One region of the Paenibacillus sp. cl6col genome, then DNA from elsewhere that is predicted to be linked to it. Evidence: predicted binding sites of a transcription regulator. Region 1 holds the regulator's gene; each other region holds the start of a gene.
The links. The regulator Rex, encoded in region 1, represses fermentation and respiration genes when NADH is low (regulators of the CRP and FNR family bind a similar motif). The targets are predictions, from matches to a motif close to TTGTGAAATATTTCACAA.
Positions count from the first base shown of each region.

Region 2: the regulator Rex is predicted to act here: its motif matches at 3,361-3,378, upstream of BLS15_RS25535 (formate/nitrite transporter family protein).
Region 3: the regulator Rex is predicted to act here: its motif matches at 5,302-5,319, upstream of BLS15_RS00190 (cytochrome ubiquinol oxidase subunit I).

Region 1 is NZ_FNAZ01000002.1:341,467-348,415, reverse strand. It holds gene BLS15_RS05770 (3-hydroxyacyl-CoA dehydrogenase family protein) at 1-195, opposite strand, end outside; gene BLS15_RS05765 (AAA family ATPase) at 327-1,847, opposite strand; gene BLS15_RS05760 (quinolinate synthase) at 1,819-2,382, opposite strand; gene BLS15_RS05755 (hypothetical protein) at 2,628-3,146, opposite strand; gene BLS15_RS05750 (amidohydrolase) at 3,162-4,472, opposite strand; gene BLS15_RS05745 (redox-sensing transcriptional repressor Rex) at 4,469-5,116, opposite strand; gene dinG (ATP-dependent DNA helicase DinG) at 5,132-6,949, opposite strand, start outside.
Region 2 is NZ_FNAZ01000013.1:76,255-83,203, reverse strand. It holds gene BLS15_RS25540 (beta-N-acetylhexosaminidase) at 149-2,059, opposite strand; gene BLS15_RS25535 (formate/nitrite transporter family protein) at 2,321-3,208, opposite strand; gene BLS15_RS25530 (NAD(P)/FAD-dependent oxidoreductase) at 3,508-4,944, opposite strand; purine riboswitch at 5,045-5,143, opposite strand; gene BLS15_RS25525 (LytTR family transcriptional regulator DNA-binding domain-containing protein) at 5,468-6,733, shown strand.
Region 3 is NZ_FNAZ01000001.1:53,675-60,623, reverse strand. It holds gene BLS15_RS00215 (hypothetical protein) at 472-801, shown strand; gene BLS15_RS00205 (lipoate--protein ligase family protein) at 1,665-2,534, shown strand; partial or broken gene BLS15_RS00200 (aldo/keto reductase) at 2,541-2,729, opposite strand; gene cydB (cytochrome d ubiquinol oxidase subunit II) at 2,826-3,842, opposite strand; gene BLS15_RS00190 (cytochrome ubiquinol oxidase subunit I) at 3,826-5,235, opposite strand; gene BLS15_RS00185 (MocR-like pyridoxine biosynthesis transcription factor PdxR) at 5,681-6,949, shown strand, end outside.

The DNA.
Region 1 (6,949 bases):
TTTTTTTTCGGCCTGTGTGATTGCCCATTTTTCAAGCTGCTTATCCAGGCTCGTTTCAATCATTTCATACGCGTGGTCCAGCTTCTCCGGCGATTGCTCCACCAACAGCACGTCCAAGCCTTTGACAGCAAGCATTTCTGCAATGCCTTGGCCCATTGTACCGCCGCCGATGACGCCGATCTTTTTGAAAAACATGGTTTCTTCCACCTTTCTTGTTGCTATGCTCTGCATAGTGTACCCGAGATGATGGTTTCGTTATCAGTGCATAGGTACCTCACCTTATCTTATCATGAATATGAGAGCAAAAAAGAAAAACCAGCGTGAAATCACGCTGGTAATTGTTTCTTGTCACATAACAGACACCGGAACGTATCTCCGTTCACCAATTCCTCTTCCAACAGACGCTGCAAACATCGCTCAAAAGCATCTCGGTGCTGTTCCAACAATTCACGCGTTCGATAGGTCAAATCTACCATAATCGTCTGCGTTTCTTTTGTCAAGACATCTGGTGAGAGATGTTTCAAACGTACAATGCCGAGATCCGTCAATCCTGCATTCACCATCGTCTCTACAATGTTGAGTGCTTGATCGAAGTCCCCCTGTGAGCCCGTACTACGGTTGCCGTAGAACAACTCCTCTGCTACCGATCCGCCCAGCGCAATGATGATTTGCTCCTCAAGAAATGGCTTTGTATACAGGTAGCGATCTCCCTGTGGTTGATGTCGAACATAGCCTAATGCTTGGCCGCGAGGGCTTAACGCAACTTGAGATACGCTTCCCGGTCGGACAAGCTCTGCGGCTATCGCATGTCCAAGTTCATGAATCGCCACCCGGCGTCGTTCTTCCTCATTCGTCTCTCGATCACTCTTCTCTCCCATTAACGTCTTATCAATCGCAAGCGAGAGATGCTCCATCGTAATCGCCTCTTGCTCCTGACGCATTGCATAAATAGCCGCCTCATTCAGGACGCTCTCTAATTGAGCGCCTGAGAAGCCGAACGTTTCTTCTGCGATTTGCTCCAGACTTACTTCTTCCGCCAGTGGCTTATTCGTAGCATGCAGCTCCAAAATATGCTTGCGTCCCTTCTTATCCGGCATATCTACTTGGATATGACGATCAAAACGGCCTGGGCGCAGCAATGCACTGTCCAGCATCTCTTTACGGTTTGTGGCGGCCATTACCAGAATACGCGGTGACTCATCTGCGTACAGTCCATCCATCTCCGTCAACAGCTGGTTGAGCGTTTGATCATACTCTTTTTGTTGCCCACCTTCACGCTTGCCGCCGATCACATCAATTTCATCAATGAAGATAACTGCATTTTGTTTTTTCTCTTTCTCTGCACGCTGTCTTGCTTCCTTGAACAGCTCTCGTACACGTCCCGCTCCGACACCGACATACATCTCAACAAACTCACTGCCTGACACACCAATAAATATCGCGTCTGCATAATGAGCAGATGCTTTCGCCATTAATGTTTTCCCCGTCCCTGGGGGGCCTGTTAACAATATCCCTTTCATAGGACGAATACCGAATTTACGAATGTCATCTGGCCGTACCAGAAAATCAAGAGCTTCAATCAATTCATTCTTGGCTCTATCCTGCCCGCCAATACGCTCGAAGCTCATTTCACTAATCTGATTATTGCCTGACTTCACACGCCCTGACGAACGCGCCAAGCCAGCTTGTCCTCTGCGATTTACAAACAGCAGAAGAGCACTGATCGCGGCAACTGCCGCGATGACCGGCCATATATTAACTCCAAGATAACTGACAAATAATATCGCTGGGATTACGATCCCTAATGCCAATTCCCAACTACGAACGGATTTCCGTTGCTTTTTCATTAGGCCATACCCCCACAGGCGATGCTTGCAAAGGAAGCAATACGGTCTTGCTTCCTTTCTCATCCTTGAGTTGAATATACACATATCGTGAATCCATTTCCGTTTGGATCTGAATACCTGGATTTTGCTGCTGCAGTTCCTTCAACCTAACAGGAATATCGCTGTATTTCTGATGTACCATTGCATCTGCAATGTCGAACATTGCACGTGACCATAACTTATCGATAAGCGGCGTGCTCTCATCATTCAAGTATTCCAATTGTACTTTTTTCCCGCTCGAATTCTGTTGCAGCTCGTCCGACACTCTTTCAATCAGGGTGCTAATATTGGTGCCATCCTTGCTCTTCAGCTTCACTTGCAGCGCATCAGGATACCATTGAACATCATACTGCGTAATTTCAGCATGCTGCTTCAATACTCGTTCCACAGGCTGCTTCACGAAATTACGTTCATACAGTGTCCAACCTCCAAATAGTGCAACAGCTGTCGTGACCATAATGAGCAAAGTAGGCATGATTCGAATCTTTTTCGCCATGCTGAAACCTCCTGTTGCAAATATATATATCAATACCCCTAGTAATCTCTTTCTGATATATCAAGAGTATATCACATATGTTACTTCAACTATGGATGTAATGTGTACCATGATTGCCATCGAAATGGAGCTGCTACAATACAAAAAGCGCTGCTGCTTCGCATAGCGTACAATATGTACGTCATATGCAAAGCAGCAGCGCTGCAAAATCGCCTATTACTCGTTATTGGCTAACATTGAATACGTTATTTATTAGGCAGCGTATAGACATCCCCTATTGAGGAACCATTCGCAAATGAATAGAAATGATAGAAGTAATGAACAACCCCTTGTTCATCCTTGCGTTTGACCAATGCCTGCCATACATATTGATCATCCTTAAATGCTGGCGTAATGCGGATTACATCCGCATCCGGATATTGGGCTTCTATCTGGGCTTGAATCGTCTCTTTAGAGGTTGATTCCGCCATAGGAGTTACCTTATCAGGGAGTACCCACACGGTCTGCTCCTTACCATGTTCGTCAGTTCCCCGCACCATGTATACGACTTGATCCCATACACCCTTCTCCACTTCTGTCACATTTACGAGCTTCACTGCTTCATTCGCCCGCTTTATTATTTCCGCTTCCTTGACCCGTTCGTCCTTATTGATGTATTGCACATACTGATAAGTGGCGAAGAACAATCCGACTAGAAATAAGAGAACGAGTACCGGAATCAACCACTTCCAATGCGACCTCCGGCGTACGCGTCTTCTCTGCATGAATTCTCCTCCTGCCTATCTTGCCAGCAAGCCATCAAAGCATTGCTGCGCCTCGCGAAGGATTCGTTCTTCATCCATCGTCAAACATTCCCCATTCTTCACAACCTGCTTGCCGTCAACCCATACATGCTTGACATCTTTCGCAGACGCTGAATATACCATGTGGGATACCAAGTCGGTATGTGGCAGGAAATGAGGCTGATCAATATCTACCGCAACGAAGTCAGCCTTCATGCCTACTTCAAGCGCTCCAATATCGTCAAGACGAATGGTCTGCGCGCCATAGATCGTACCCATGCGCAGCGCCTCTGCAGCAGGAACCGCAGTTGGATCGCCGGACACCCCTTTATGAATCAAGGCCGTAAGGCGAATTTCTTCGAACATATCCAGATTGTTGTTGCTTGCTGCACCATCCGTACCCAAGGATACAACAACACCCGCACGCAGCATCTCAGGAACACGAGCGACACCGCTCGCCAGCTTAAGGTTGCTTCCTGGATTGTGGGACACCGCAACTTGATACTTCGCAAGCGTCTCAATCTCTTCGTCCGTCAAATGAACAGCATGCGCAACGAAGGAAGGACGGGAGAAGAATCCGAGCTTCTCCAAATGCGCAACCGGACGCAGTCCATAATCCTTCACATTCTGTTCAACTTCTGCCTTTGTCTCTGACATATGCGTGTGCAATGGCAAATCCAGATCATGAGCAGCCTGTACGAAGCTCTCAATAAAGGCTGGAGGACAAGTATACGGAGCATGCGGCGCCATAATCGTACGAATGCGGCCATCTGCCTTCCCATTCCAATCCTTCGCGAATTGAATCGCCTCATTCAGCTTCTCGCGCTGTACATCCTCTGGGCATAAGCCAATCGCACCGCGCATAAGCGATGCACGGATACCGGATTGCTCACATACCTTCGCTACTTCGTCCATGTAGTCATACATATCTACGAAGGTTGTTGTACCGCCCTTCAGCATTTCGATCACAGACAGAGCTGTTCCCCAATAGACATCATTGGCCGTGAACTTGCCTTCCATTGGCCACATTTTCTCCTGCAGCCATGTCTGAAGCGCCAAGTCATCCCCATACCCACGAAGCAGAGACATTGCAGCATGCCCGTGTGTATTAACAAGGCCTGGAATGAAAAATAGACCTTTGCCATCGATGATTTCAGCATCAGCTGCTGCATATTGCTCAGGCAGCTCCGATCCAATATGAACGATGCGATCATTCTCAACAACCATGAACCCATGGAATGAGGACTGCTTCGCAGTTGGAGACAAATCGGCGAACATGCCATTTTTAATAATGATTCGGTGTGTCATTCGGCGGGTACTTCCTTTCCATTATCAGATAAATAATAGGCCAAACTGAACAAATCCGTTGTAAAATCGGCAGTATGCACACGGATATTCGAAGGAACCCTCAAAATGACAGGCGCAAAGTTCAAGATCGCTTCTACTCCCGCCTCTACAAATTGATCAGCTACATACTGAGCTTCTGTAGCAGGAACCGTGATAATCCCGATACGGATTTGCTTCTCGCGTACCGTCGTAATTAGGTCAGACATCGGCTGAACTTTCAGGTTATTTATCTCGGTATTGATTTTGGATTCCTGTGCATCGAACACTGCAACGATCTTCATATTATCTTTCAAGTATACGGTGTAGTTACAGAGTGCGTGACCTAATTTACCTGCACCGACCAATCCAACATGGATAACTTGATCCAGTTTCAAAATATGTCTGATTTGTTGAATCAAATACGATACATCATACCCAATGCCCTTGCGGCCGAAGTCGCCGAAATACGCTAGATCCTTCCGAATTTGCGCAGGATTCAAGTTCAGCTTCTGTCCCAAATCTTGAGAAGAAACTGTGAGCACTTCTCGCTGCTTCAATTCCAATAGATGGCGTAAATACACGGGTAATCGCCGAACGACAGCTTCTGATATCTTTAGTGCTTTCATTCTAACAAGCCCCTCTCATCGCTCTCCAATGCCTCTTTGATTATGGTCTAGCCACGTATCAATACGTGGTACAAGTTGTTCTGTTGCCATATGCTCCATTTTTGGGCCAGGCAGCGAGTAAAGAAAATGTTTGCCGTAGCTTGTCTCTATTACACGAGTGTCATAAATGATGACAATTCCCTTATCCTGCGTCGTACGCACAAGGCGGCCGAATCCTTGCTTGAAGCGAATTACAGCCTGTGGGACGGAATATTTGCGGAATGGATTCTGATTCATCCGCTTCAGCCGATCGCACTTCGCTTCCACGAGTGGATGATTCGGTGGCTGGAATGGCAGCCGTACAATCGCAAGACATGTCAACGCATCTCCTGGAATATCAACGCCTTCCCAGAAGCTGCTCGTTCCTAGCAGGACTGAATTCGGCTGATCTCGGAATCGGCGTGTCAGCTTGCTTCGGTTGCCGCTGTCAATCCCTTGTCCCAGCACTTGAATGCCATGCAGGCTAAGCGCCTCCTTCAGCGGTTCATACACATCCCGCAGCATGCGGTATGACGTGAATAAGACAAGCATACGTCCTTCTGTTACCTTGGCTACATCAGCCAAGGACTGCATCAGCGTCGAGTTAAACTTGGCATCTGATGCTCCCTTCACACTAGGGAAGTCACGCGGGATGACAACAAGTGCTTGTTCCCGGTAGTTGAACGGCGACGGAAGTATGACCGTATTTAGACGGCCATCCCGCTGCGCATCCTTCAAGCCAAGCTGTTCAGCTACGAATTGGAATGATTTATCAACGGACAATGTAGCCGAAGTTAAGATTACGCTCTTCTTCGGCTCGAAGAAGTATCGCTTCAGCGCTTCGCTTACATCGACAGGGACCGCATACATTTGCATTGATTTATGCTTGTATTGGAGATTGCCTTCCATCCAGTAGACGGTATCCGCATCCTTGCCTTGCATAAATTCACGGAATTCATCGCGAAGCTGCCCTATGTCCTTGAATAAACCTGTCACATCAGCCGTGACGCCCTGCACTTCATCATCATCATAATCCTTCCATTCATTGACGAGCTTCTCCCCCGAACGAACAATATCACTTAAACGCGTGTGAATATCGCCTTCGAGCTCCGATACGGAGCTCCATCCATCAGGACGATTGCCAGATGGCAGCCGGAGAACAGCTTGCCCGCCTTCCGCCTGCCCCGCTTCATTCATGGAAGGAAGCATTTGATAGAGTAGCTCATGCAGCCGATCCCATTGATCCTTAACATCGACAAGCTGTGTTAACAGCTTCTCGATCCCTTCAGCCCATACGAGCGCTTTTTCATTGCCTGACAAGCGAAGACGCAGCTGCAGCAATACAAGCGCACCATTCTTGCTGTCTTTGAACAATTGGGTCAGCGGATGAATGAGTGAAAAATATTGCAAGTGAATGCCTAAATGTTTGCCTGCCGTTTCTTCGAAGTGATGTGCTTCGTCTACGACAAGCTGCTCGTATGCGGGGAGCAAACGATGCTCCGCAATCACGTCCGTAAACAATAGGGAATGATTCGTTATAATAATGTCCGATAAATTCGCATCATTCTTCGCCCGGTGGTAGAAGCACCGACGGAACCAAGGACATGCGCGATTCAGACAGGAATCACTATCACTGGCAACGGTATCCCAGAAGTCTGCACCCTTATGAACGAAATGCAGTTCTTCGTCATCTCCATGCTCCGTCTGACTGAGCCACACCAACATTTGGGCAGCTGTCAAACTATCATCGCGTGCATGTACATACTCTCTATTACTTATTTTATGTTCAAATTTTCTCAAACACAAATAGTGACT
Region 2 (6,949 bases), on a different contig from region 1:
TAACCGACCGGGCCCCCTCGCTGCTGTATACAGCAGCCTATTACCATAGTTCGCTGTAGTAGCATCGTGCTTGCCATCGAACCTTGCACATGTCTCCTGCAAGCACGATAAGGTATTTACATCCCATTGACTTCGCTGCCTGACGATATTAGATTGCCGAGAACACGGTACCCGTCACCATGCGATGGAAGAACGGCTGATGTGCGATGCGATCCCCTGCCACTGGATCATCACTGTAGAATGGCAGACGTTCTGCATCAAGCTCCTCCAAGCGATCTACGCGGCCTTCCACGAAGTCGAGAATCCGATCTTCCGCCGACTGCAGCCGTGCAAGCACGGTACCATAGCGGCTGTCGAGCACTTCCCAGCCGAATGGCTTGCTTGTCGCCATCCATAATGCACGATGCGCCTTGCGCGCTTCATCGACCAGCGGACGAACGGACGGAATGACATCAGCGGCAATGCGGCGAAGCTCATCCTTATCACCATTCTGGTACGCGCGCGTGACCTGCACGCCAAGCATCGACTTTGCGCCAACAGCCTTGGACAACTTCGCATACATATCAAACACGAGCGCATGATCTCCTGCGGTATTGTCACGTGCAGCCACGAGGCGTTCAGCAAGCTCACTGTAATGCTTCGGCAGCTGCGACTCCAGCTCTTCTGTCAAATAGATATCAAACAACCCGATCAATGTGTCTTGGAACAACAGGAACTTCGAACCGTTCGAACCGTGCATGTTGTTCTTCGTTACACCCGGTGTCTCATCCAAGTAAGTGAGCTGCCAGTAATCATCGAAGCTCTGTCCGGTGCACAGCTGGAAGCGTTCCTTCATCTTCGCTTCATCGACTTCCCCTTCGGTATAGCCGTGCTCAGCGAACAATTGCAAGCCTGGCAGAATTGTCATATGATTCGTCTCCTGCCCGTTGTCGCCCCATGCTGTCGCGAACACTTCCTTAATGCCCTTCGACTTGCAGGCAAGCAGCGCTGGATTCGTATTCTGCCACGTCTTCCCGTAGTTCGGACTCATCGCGCCCCATACCCAGACGCCTCCAGCGAATACCGGATCAGAGCCCAGTTGGCGATGCTTCTCGATAAATTCCTCGTAGAAGCCTTGATCATCATGGTAGTAATCCCAGTAGACGAATTGTACGCCCTTCGGAATTTGATCAACAACTTCATTCGAGAAGTTAATGTCGAGATCATAGTAGTGGCCGCCGTTTTTCATAAGCAGGTGGAAGTACATATCACTCCACATCATCGGCGTAAGGCCATGTTTGCTCGTAATCTCTAATACGCGCGCCAAATGCTCGTTCATAATATCGAATCGCTCTCGGAAGCCATGCTTGTGCATATATTTGCCTAGACCAAGCCCGAACGCCTCATCCATCCCGATGTGAATGCGCTTGGAACGCAGCGGCTTCGTTGACGCTACAATCATATCCTCAATGAATCGATAGGTCTCCTCTTCTCCTACAAGAAGGACGTCCTCTGTATCCTTCATCTCATTCGCATAGTCCCACTTCAGCGCCTGCGCCAAGTGACCAAGTGTCTGAATGCATGCCACTACCTCAATTCCGAACAACGCGGCATACTGGTCAATCTCATAGAGTTCCTCCGCGGTATAGCGTCCGCGCATGTAGCCGAAATACGGACGACCTGGAACCTCATACGTATCTTCGGTATATATCATTGCGCCGTTCAAGCCCATTAACGCCATTGAGCGCAGCGTCTGCTTCATCATATGTACATTCGGAACTGCGTTCCGAGATGCATCAATCATCGTTCCGTTATACGTGAATTGCGGATGCTCTATAATATCGAATGGCTGCCCCTTGCGCAGCTGCTCAACGAACAAGCCCAGTGCACGGAAGAAATGAATATCCGACTCATAGCGGATCAAGCCTTCTGCACCATCCCATGCGGCACGAAGCGACCCCTCTCCCTGCTCTACGCGAACTGTAGTGCCTTCTGTCCCCACTTCCACCTTCAATAATGACTTCAATTCGAGAATCCCTGGTAATACATGTTCGATACTGCCCGTAAAATGCAACTTCACAGCCAGATCCCTCCCCACGAGTTAGTTGGATACGCTTACAGATACAGCGAGGTATCGGTATCTTTTTATAGAATGCGAAATGCGGAAATAAATTTGTCACCCGTAGTTTACCACATCTATCCCCTGCGTAAGTGACAAGCCCGTGAATTCCTATGAAAAAAACGTCATATCGATGACGCAAAAAAGGCCTAGCCTCGATGGACTAGACCTTACCTATCTTCTTTTTCAACATCACTTGGCATGCTCTAATCCCAATACCCTCTAATGGACAGGTGCACTTGCACTTCCTGACGATGCCACCTTGCTTGCATTGCCCACTTCTTGCACATTCGTTGATGTGTTTGAGACACCTGCCGCAGCTGCCTGCTTCTGCTCTTGCTGCGAACGCAAATATACCATATAGTAAGCCCCTGCAACGAACACGACGCCTCCAACCAAATTGCCCAGCCATACCGGCACGAAGTTCGTCAAATATTGTCCCCAGCTAAAATGACCCTCAAAGATCGCAGCCGGAATTACGAACATATTCGCTACAACGTGCTGGAAGCCAATCGCAACGAACGCCATCGTTGGGAACCATATCCCCATGATTTTCCCACTGAAGCTCTTTGCTCCATAGGCAAGCCATACCGCTAGTGCAACTAACCAGTTGCAGCCAATCCCACTTACAAAGGCTTGAATGAAACTATCGTCCAGCTTATGCGCAGCCACATCTACCGTTTTCTGCAAATAAACGCCGGAACCAGTCAAACCAACCACGTGACCGAAGAAGTATGCCACGAACAGCGCACCTAAGAAGTTGGCAATCGTAATGACGACAAGATTGCGAATGACCTCTACCGTAGATATGCGTCCCTTCATCCGAGCAAGTGGTACAGCCATCATATTCCCTGTCAACAGCTCACCCCCTGCTAACAAGACCAGAATAAGACCAACCGGGAACAGCGACGCTCCAATTAGGCTATTGATGCTCCCCCATTCCGCAGGTGCTCCAGCTGTTACACGTATATATAAGAGATAACCAAGCGCAATAAATGCGCCGGCAAGGAATCCTAGAATCATCATGGCGGACAATGGGTTCTTCGCCTTAATCGTTCCGGTATCTACTGTCGCTTCCGCAATTTGCTGCGGCTTCAAATAACCTGACATCGACATGACCTCCTGCTTATGCTTATTTGGATGCAAGCCCCATCATTTCCAAGGCCACACCCCATCCGCACCTACTCAGATACGAATAATTCCAGTTGGAATGTCAGCTGAACAGGTTGCAAATTCATTGTAACGGAGCCCCAATTCCGATGTTGTGCATTTTATCACAAAGTATCTTTCAAATATTGTCCATTTTGCGTATAACCCCGTACATGACCGCTCTACGCAAAAAAGCCAGTAAGTCTCACGATCGACTCACTGGCCATAAGCTGTATATGTTGTTGACCTGCAATGTGAAATTATGCCCCGCGCTTTGCAACAATGCTCCGTGCAATGTGTACACCTGCAGCACCCGCTTGTGCGAGCCCACGCGTAATGCCCGCGCCATCTCCACCGCAGTACAAGCCATCAATTTCGGATTCCAATGTCGTATCCAGCTTCGGACGAGCGGAGTAGAATTTCGCCTCAACCCCATAGAATAACGTGTGCTCAGAAGCGATGCCTGGTGTTACGCGATCAAGCGCTTCAACCATTTCGATAAGGCTCTTCATCGTATTATACGGAAGCACAAGACCCAAATCTCCAGCAACAGCTTCTTTCAAGGTAGGCTCCAAGAAGCCCTCTTGGATGCGCTTCTCCGTGGAGCGGCGGCCGCGAATGATATCCCCGTACTTCTGAACGATAATCCCGCCTCCGGACAAATCATTTGCACGCTTGCAGATTTCACGAGCGTACTCATTTGGCTTGTCGAACGGTTCCGTGAACTTGTGCGAGACAAGCAATGCAAAGTTCGTATTCGCAGAACCAAGCTTCGGATCCTTGTAGGAGTGCCCGTTGGCACACATGATCCCACTGTGATTCTCGACCACGACATGGCCAGATGGATTGCTGCAGAAGGTACGCACTTGTGTGCCGACAGACGTGTTGAACACGAATTTCCCTTCATACAGGTGCTCGTTGATTTCGCGCATGACGATATCCGATGTCTCCACACGCACCCCAACGTCCACTTGGTTGTTGTACATTTTCAAGCGGCGCTTCTTCAATATCTCCGTCAGCCACGCAGAACCGTCACGTCCTGGTACGATGACCACTTGATCCGCTTCATGCTTCTCGCCGCTCTTCAGTTCAATCCCCTTCACAATATGGCGTCCATCCTGCTTCTCTGTAATCAGATCCGCTACTTCGGTCTTATAGGCCATATCGATACGAGTCTTCAAATATTCATAAATGGATTTCAAAATCTCCAAGTTCTGCTCAGTGCCCAGATGTCGAACTTGTGCGCGAAGCAGCTTCAAGCCAGCAGAATATCCAAGCTGCTCAATACGGCGAACCGTTTCTGTCGTTGGATCGGTAATGTCCGTCGTCGCTCCGTGCTCCAAGTTGATTGCATCTACATATTTAATCAAGTCCAGTACTTGCGAAGCTGGCAAGAAGTCTGTCAGCCAACCCCCGAACTCTGTAGTTACGTTAAATTTCCCATCACTATATGCCCCTGCTCCACCGAAGCCGTTCGTAATCGAACAAGCTGGAAGACAACCAGCAAAGTCCTTCTTCCCTGCCGCTGGAGGACACTTCTGAATCTTCTCCTCCAAAATCGGACAGTTGCGGCGATAAATATCATGTCCCTTATCTACAAGCAAAACCTTCAATTGCGGTGCCTTCAAAGATAATTCATAACAAGTGAAAATACCGGCCGGACCTGCTCCTACAACAATTACATCATATTTACTCATTGTTTCCTCCTCGATGCTCACGATGTCTCGGTCTATTTCTCTTCTATCCGATGAGCCTGCACCTATTTGGGCAAAAAAAATATCCCGTTACGTTCAGGTATGCCAAAGCATACCTACTCGTAGTCAGGAATTTACGGCTCCTGGTAGAGACCCCTAGACCTTATCTCTGGGATATACGAACAGGATAAACAAAAAAATGGCCAATCAATCCTTGCCACCCACTTCTGTGGGAGCAACCTTATTGTATCGAAATTTAGCGAACAAGTCAACATCATTCCCGCCCAATGTTCGTAAATTATTTATAAATATCATTTTTATTCACATTGGTAAATGACATTATGGTCGAAATCCGAACATTAACAACACCTCCCCTTGCTTAATGTCTTACTCTATCTCTCCCCCCAGCAAGGAAAGTACATATTAGTCAGGTTAATATCTACCCAAATCTAGGTTCTCGATATATCATTTACCTATATGATCTATCTCACAACAATGAATGGGCATACTGATTGGAGGTTCGCGTATGAACGCGCAGGAACCCCCCTACGGGGAAGGACTTATTATTGATAAGTTATATGTGACGAAGGGCAATTCCACACTGTTAGATGCGCTGAGCGTACAAATACATCCCGGGCAATGCATTGCAGTGCAAAGCAACCATATTACGGGACAGTTAATTATCGATCTGCTTATGAATCGAGCTAAGCCCTCTGCCGGCAGTGTAACCTGGCGTGGAGTGCCACTCTCCTCTGCCTCACTCGCCTCCAAGATCGGCTGGATTCGGCAGGGCGATCCCCTCTACGAGCGATTAACACCGAAGGATGCCCTTATCTTCTATATGAAGATGTATGGAGCCTACCATAAAGATCGACTTGAGCAGCTATTGAAGTTAACCGGTCTGCATGAGTGCGTGAATACACCGCTTGGCAAATGTACGTTATCTGAGCAGCGCCGATTCCACTTGGCGAGAGCCGCTGCTCATCGTCCGGAACTAATCGTCATCGAGGATCCCGAATTCCACATGGATTTGGAGAGCAGCTACCTGCTTCGGCAATGGATCAACACTATGTGCGAAGAAGGCGCTTCAATTTTCATGACCGTGCCTTCCTTAGAAAGCGCGCTTACGATGACCAATCATGTCGTTCGCTTAACACCATCGGGCTTCAAGTCCGTTATCATTGAGGATGAGGCACCTGAAACAGGGGCACTTCCGGAAGTTGAGATCATTGAAAATGACGAGCACACAACCGATGCTGTTCAGCAAGTGCTAGCAGCGGTAGCCGAAGATGGTGGACAAGAAGGCACCGGAACGACGGAGTCTCTGAATGAAGATGTTAGCAGCCTACCATCAACCAAGGACAAGAAGTCCACAATACAAGCCGCTGAGAACGAAGAGGATGAGCCTGAATCCTCTTCAGCTGGAGCTGGACAACGCTTCGTCCCTCAAATCAGCTTCGATAAGATTCCAGCGCGCATCGAAGACAAAATCGTGCTTATCGATCCACTGGAACTGAATTATATTGAAAGCCAAGACGGGGCTTCCCAGCTTCATATGCATTCGGGTTCCCTCCCCTGTACAATGACGCTGACGGAACTGGAGCGCAAGCTTAAGGCATTCGGATTTTTCCGCTGCCACCGTTCTTACTTGGTCAACCTGCAGCGTGTACGCGAGGTCATTATTTGGTCGCGCAACAGCTACAGCCTCGTCCTCGATGATGAGAATAAGAGCAAGGTACCACTCTCCAAGAATAAATATGAAGAAATGAAGGCCATTATGGGGATCGGATAATTCATCGACTGCGCCATTCATCAGGAAAGCTGTATTATCCACTCTCTCATTGGCTCCATTCCCCCCGCGAAATGCTCCATTCAACCTCTGGAGCACTCTATTCGCGGGGTTTTTGAGGTGATGATCACCCTTTCGCGATACGATAAGGATGTCGACAGGGACGGCAGCGCAGCAATGAGCCGACTCAGCCGCAAGCGAATAATAGCGGCACCGGCT
Region 3 (6,949 bases), on a different contig from region 1:
TTGGTAGCTATTAGAACCGGAATTTGGACTGAAAGAAACAGATGCTGGACCAAATGCTATAGTTACGCTATAACTTCCAAAAATATTACTCTTTGCTTCATTATATGCTCCTACGACACGGTTTATCGCTGTACTATTCTTCTTTTTCATTGTAAGTTTGGAAGTGCCTTTGAATTTAAAACCAGGTACTGCAACTTTTGTGCTATTAAATTCCCAGGCTGCCCCATACATGTGATACTGAACTGGTTGTCCATTATTACATGTTGAACTATCCGGAGCTGTCCATTGCCATCCATTGGCAATTGTGTAATCATATGTTTGAGTTGCACACGCATATTTTCCAGACTGAACTTCCCAGCCGTCTGGAACAGCAATCGCGATATTATTCTTGTATATTCAATTAACCTAATTCAAAACAATTATGAAGTTGATTCCTTTGTATAAAATAACTGAAAGGAGAGAACAAACTTGATGAATAAGAAAAAGTCCTTACAGTTGATTTTAACTGGAGCATTAATAGTTGCCGTTTTATTTTTCCTGTTTAGAAATTACAGTTCACCAGCTCACACTACATCTTTTATTGAAATTATTGAAAAAGGAACTAAAACTAACAGTAATGAGCCATGGGCTATTGTGAAAAACCCATTAGATGCTAAAGCAGAATCATTTAAATTAATTCTTGATACTTTTAATACTCAAAATCTTTTAGTTGTAGGTAAAACTTATCTTGTAACTTATGAACACTTCAAAAATGATAACACTTACAAATTAGTGATAATTGATGAAGTTGATACAAAATAAACCAAGTAATATATTACCAATATACCATTTTTATCTAAATCTCGCAATATTCGAAAGTTTCATAACTTCTTCGAGGGGAATTAAAAAAAAGTACAATCCCCGTTGTTGTGCAGACCAAAGGAGATGCTATGAATGTATCTATCATAGTAACAAGCAATATAAGGGCGCACAGACGGCCGCAGCGCGTATCTACGATAGCAATAACAAGCATGTAACGACTGTTACACTGGAGAAGACGGGCGGCAACTGAAAACAAGATACATTCGAGCTCTCGGTTACCTCCCATAAAAACGCAGTTACAGGCAAAACCATTATGTACCGTAAATTCTCTTCGGACTATACAGCGCCAGACGGCAAGTCTCGGGTTGAGATTGAATCTGACCCTGCAAGTGCAACCGGCATATCGGTTTGTAAGACTGTATTCGTATGGATTTACGGAAGTATGTACGATGACGTACAGAATCTCCAGATAAGAAACTAAACAAGGAAAAGTCCTATTTGGGGCTTTTTCTATGAAATTTACGAGATTCCTAGGCAATGCTAGAGAAACGAAAAAACGCCCATTGCTTTGGCGGGCATGGCGCTCTTCGTTCAAATACCATACGGGCGTCACCCATCCTTTGGAGGGATTTTTTACGAGTCTAGCAAAGGTGCAAAAGTCAGGGGCATTAGCGATGAATCTCTTATTTTCCGTAACGAACTCATCCATGTTAAGATACCTATAGATTGGATAGATTCAGAATTAGCCCGGTAATTCCGAATGGTTGGTCAAGATGACGCATAGTGTTGTTGATCCGTACTCTAGGAATCCGATGAGTATAAAGGTTCGGTAGGTTTTTATGATCGATAAGGGGGATGCGGAAATGGCGGAATGTACGGCTTCATTTCATATGGGAGAGGGACTAGACAATATCCTCGTGCTGGATCGCACGCAGCATCTGGAGGAGTCTGATATTCTGTATCCTTTTGCATTGGACGAGCTGCTGTGCAGACATACTGGCAAGGGAGGGCCCGCTGTATGTCACCTGTGGCGTCATCCGCGGGGCTTCGTGATGGGACTGCGTGACAGCAGATTGCCGCATGCGGCAGAGGCGCAGCAATGGCTAGAGTCGCTTGGCTACTCGACGGCTGTCCGCAGCACGGGCGGGGCGGCCGTACCACTTGATTTGGGCGTTGTGAACATTTCCCTGATCTTGCCGAAGGAAGGGATGGGCGACAAATGCTTCCGATCGGACTATGAGCGCATGTATCAGTTGATCAAGCTTGCACTGCAGAACACGGGCTACACGATCGACAAGGGTGAAATCGATGGCGCATACTGCCCTGGCGATTTTGATCTCAGCATTGGCGGCATCAAGTTTTGCGGCATTGCACAGCGGCGTCAAGCTCATGCCTTTGTCGTGCAGGCATTCGTCATCTGCGGGGGTTCGGGCAAGGAGAGCGCCGAGCTCGTCCGCTCCTTCTATGAGCGTGCTGCGTTGGGTGAGGTGCAACCGGATCATCCTGTTGTGACCGAAGATAAGACAGGCAGTCTGGAAGAACTGGCTTCGCTCGGCAGCACTGTTGGCGGCGGGGCGGCTCACGTATTTATTGAATCTGTCAAGCAAGTGATCCGAGAACGCCAGTCCGAGCGTTGTCTCGAACAAGCGTCCTCAGGATTGTGGCTCCCAGAGCCAGAGCAAGTGCACGAGGTTATCCATACATTGCGTGAACGTTATGGAATCAAAGCGTGAGAGTCTAAGCACTGCTTCTGCCCGTGTATCTGAGTACACATCTGCGGTGTCGAATGTAGTGATCCCAGCTTCCAGCGCAGCATGTACACAAGCCTGGGCTGCATGAACGTCCACTTGGGCGCCGTGAGTTATCCAATTCCCAAAAGCAATCTCGCTCACAGATAATCCGCTTGTACCAAGCTTTCGCGAGTTCACTCTAACCCTTCCTTTTTCAGGTAACGGTTCGAGCATAGCAAGCTTATAGTAATTGGTGAAATACTCATTATTTTGCGTATTGATTCGAGAATCCTATTAATACTCCAGATGCTCCTTATCATCGATCCGCTTGCGGAAGACGTAGTAGCTCCAAATTTGATATCCGAGCACGAACGGCAGAATCGTCAGCGAGATATATGTCATCACCTTCAGCGAGTAAGCGCCGGAAGCCGCATTCATAATCGTCAGATTGAACTCAGGGCTGATCGAGCTGACCATCACTCGTGGGAACAAGCCGATGAACATGCTCACGGCCGATAGAATGATAACGGCCCCTGTCATGGCGAACGCCAGTCCATCCCGCTCACGCTTAATGAATGACATGGCCAAGAGCAATACGCCCCCAGCTAACAGCGGCAGGATAAGCCAACCTCTGCCATGAACCGTATAAATATCAGTGCTGACATATGTCATCATGGCGAACAGCAGCAGGACGATGACAACTGCCGGGCTGACATCGCGAGCTGCCTTCCGTGCCCGCTCCCGCAGGTTGCCGGTGGTTCGCAGCGTAATGAAGACGAGTCCGTGCAGAATGCATATCATGACTACGGCCACACCGCCAGCGAGGGAATATCCGTTCAGCAGGTCAAACACACTCCCGACCATTTCTTTGTTCCCGTCAATCGGCACACCGCGAATGATATTGGCGAATACGACACCGAATAGGAAAGGAGGCAGCAGACTACCAATGAAAATCGCGGCATCCCACGCTTTCCTCCAAGCGCCATAATCCATCTTGCCCCTGAACTCGAACGCGACACCGCGCGCGATAAGCGCCAGCAGCAGCACGACGAACGGGATATAGAAACCGCTGAACATCGTCGCATACCATTCCGGAAAGGCAGCGAACATAGCCCCCCCGGCCGTAATTAACCATACCTCGTTCGCATCCCAATAAGGACCGATTGTGTTGATAATGATGCGGCGCTCATGATCCGTCTTCCCGAGGAACCTGGCGACCATGCCTACGCCGAAGTCAAATCCTTCAAGGAAGAAGAAGCCGACGAACAGCACGGCGACGAGCATGAACCATAACTCATTTAGCGATAGCATGCCTTACCTCCTTATCAAATGGATCGTAATTCTTCATATCTTCTTCCCCCGGTTCTTCCATCTGCTCATCTTTACGTATCACCTTGACGAAGAGAACAGCGTCGATAATGGCGAGTACCGCATAAATGGTCGTGAACGCAATGAGCGAGAAGAGAAGTTCTTCCGCCGTAACTGTCGGCGATATGGCGTCCTCTGTACGCATAACTCCGAACACAACCCACGGCTGACGACCCATCTCGGCCATAAGCCATCCCGCCGAATTGGCGAGGAACGGAAAGGCGATCATGCCAACCATCAGCTTCAAGAACCATGGGCGCTGCTCCAGCTTCTTCTTGCGGGATAATATCAGGCCGTAAATGCCGACAAGGCACATGAGCCCTCCTGCGGCAACCATCATGCGGAAGCTCCAGAACGTCATCTTGACCGATGGAATATAATTGCCGGGCCCGTACTTCTGTTCATAGCGTGCTTGAATCTGATTCATCCCTTCTACACTGCCGCTAAGCTTGTTGTACGATAGCAGACTGAGCATATATGGAACTTGGATTTTGAAAGAGTTCTCTTTCTTTTCCGTATCGATTGTGGCAAATAACGTGAACGGTGCCGGATCCTCACTCGTATCCCAGAGCGCCTCGGCCGCTGCCATCTTCATCGGCTGAGAAGTGAGCAGATGCTGCGCCTGTGCATGCCCAATGTAGGCAACGATGACGGACGAAATCAAGGCAACGGTAATCGAGACGCGGAACGAACGGCGGAACATGTCCGGATTGTGTCCACGCAGCAGTTTCCAAGCGCTGACGCCTGACATGAAGAAGGCGCCGGTTGCGAATGCGGCGAACAGCGTATGCGGAAATTGCAGCCACAATTGCGGATTCGTAATAAGTGCGAAGAAGTCGCTCATCTCTGCCCGTCCATTGTTGAATTCATATCCGACAGGCGCATGCATGAACGAGTTGGCGGTCAAGATCCAGAACGCGGACAACACGGTACCGATCGAGACGATCCAGATGCAAGCGAGATGAACGCGCTTCGATAAGCGCTCCCAGCCGAACACCCATAAGCCGATGAAGGTGGATTCCATAAAGAAGGCGAGCAGACCTTCGATGGCAAGCGATGGCCCGAACACATCACCGACGAAGCGGGAATAATTCGACCAGTTCATCCCGAACTGAAACTCCTGCAAAATGCCGGTGACGACGCCAACTGCGAAGTTAATCAGAAATAATTTGCTCCAGAACAAGGCAGCTTGCTTATAAATCTCCTTGCCCTTGACGACATAGAGCGTCTCTAATACGGCGATTAAAAACGCCAGTCCAATCGTCATGGGGACGAAGATGTAGTGGAATAAAGTTGTTGATGCGAATTGGATTCGCGCGAGAATGACCTGATCCATAGAGGCCTCCTTGTGATGAAAATGTGATCGTTGTGCAACAAGAAAAAGGTCTGTGAGATTCGAATAATGTGAATGTCTTCACGTTATGTGGTGCTGTTAGTGTGACACTCGTTAAGATTCAGTCGTTAAGAAAAGCGTTAGGTTATGAGCTTGACGAGGCTGTACGTACATCGCAGCACACATCATTGCACACATCGTACATACTCTTGTCATATGGCACTGGCAGCCAGTCAAGTGAAGTTCTCACGTTCAGCATTATCTTAGAGCAGACTGGAGGGGATGTCGCCATCCATTTCAACAGGGCGGGGTCATCCATGTTCAAGAGACTGACACAGAGTTGACAACGTTTCGATGAAAAGGGTCAGTACGGGATCACGAAGAGCAATGATATACTTATTTATATGTGATAAAAATCACAGACCAAGAAAGCAAGAGGTGTATTTCCATGTGGCAACCGGATCGTTCCAGCAATCAACCACTATATCAGCAGATTGCCGCATATATCGAGCGCAGCATTTATAACGGTGAATTTTCTCCGGGAAGCGTCCTTCCATCGGAACGCAAATTTGCCGAGCAAATACATGTAAATCGAAGCACTATCGTTCAAGCCTATGAAGAGCTGCGTGCTGCAGGCATTATTGAAAGCATGGTCGGTAGTGGTACTCGAGTAAGCAAGTCGAAGTGGGGGGCAGACTCTCAACAAACGCCAGATTGGCATCAATATTTAGATAGCTGCAAGCTAGTCCAGCCTGATCCGGTATACGCCGAATTGATTCGTTCCGCACTGGATTCGGACAGCAACTGTATAGACTTTGCCAGCGGAGAACTGTCACCCGATTTGTCGCCAAATGAAGAGATGAGGATGCTTCTGAGCGAGCATCTGCTGCATGAGGACATGAGCTATGACGATCCTCAGGGCTATGTGCCGCTGCGGGAGGTTCTGTCCACTTCTTTACATCAATATCGCGGCATTCGAACGACAGCATCATCGATTCTCGTTACATCAGGGTCTCATCAATCGCTCTATTTAATAACTCGCCGATTGCTTCAGCCTGGGGATGCGATCGCGATCGAGGATCCTTCCTACTATTATTCTCTGCCTATGTTTCACTCGGCGGGCTTGCGCTTGTTTCGGCTGCCTGTAGACGAGAAGGGGGTATGTCCGGAAGGGATATTGTCCTTGTATCGGGAGCACAACATACGGATGATATTCGTGAATCCGAATTACCATAATCCAACGGGCCGTGTGCTTGACCCCTCTAGACGGGAACAATTGCTTGAGATTTGCGGCAACCTAGGCATTCCCATTGTAGAGGATGATCCGTTCAGCTTGACGTCCTTCACAGGCAATCCGCCGCCGACACTGAAATCGATTGATACAAACAATACCGTCATTTATATTGGCTCATTATCCAAAGTTGTAGCGTCAGGCCTGCGGATCGGATGGATGGTTGCCCCGCAGTCTGTTATCACGCGGCTTGCTGCTGAACGACAGCAAATCGACTTCGGAATGAGTGTGCTGCCACAGCGGATCGCCGCACGTTTGCTGTCGGAAACTTATTTTGACCGCCATTTGGTACGGCTGCGGCAGGAACTCCTCAAGAAACGGAACTTGCTTATCGATGCGCTGCAGCGCGAACTTCCAGGGGAGGTGGCATATTCCCTTCCACAAGGAGGTCTGCACTTATGGTGCAAAGTAAAAACATCGATTCCT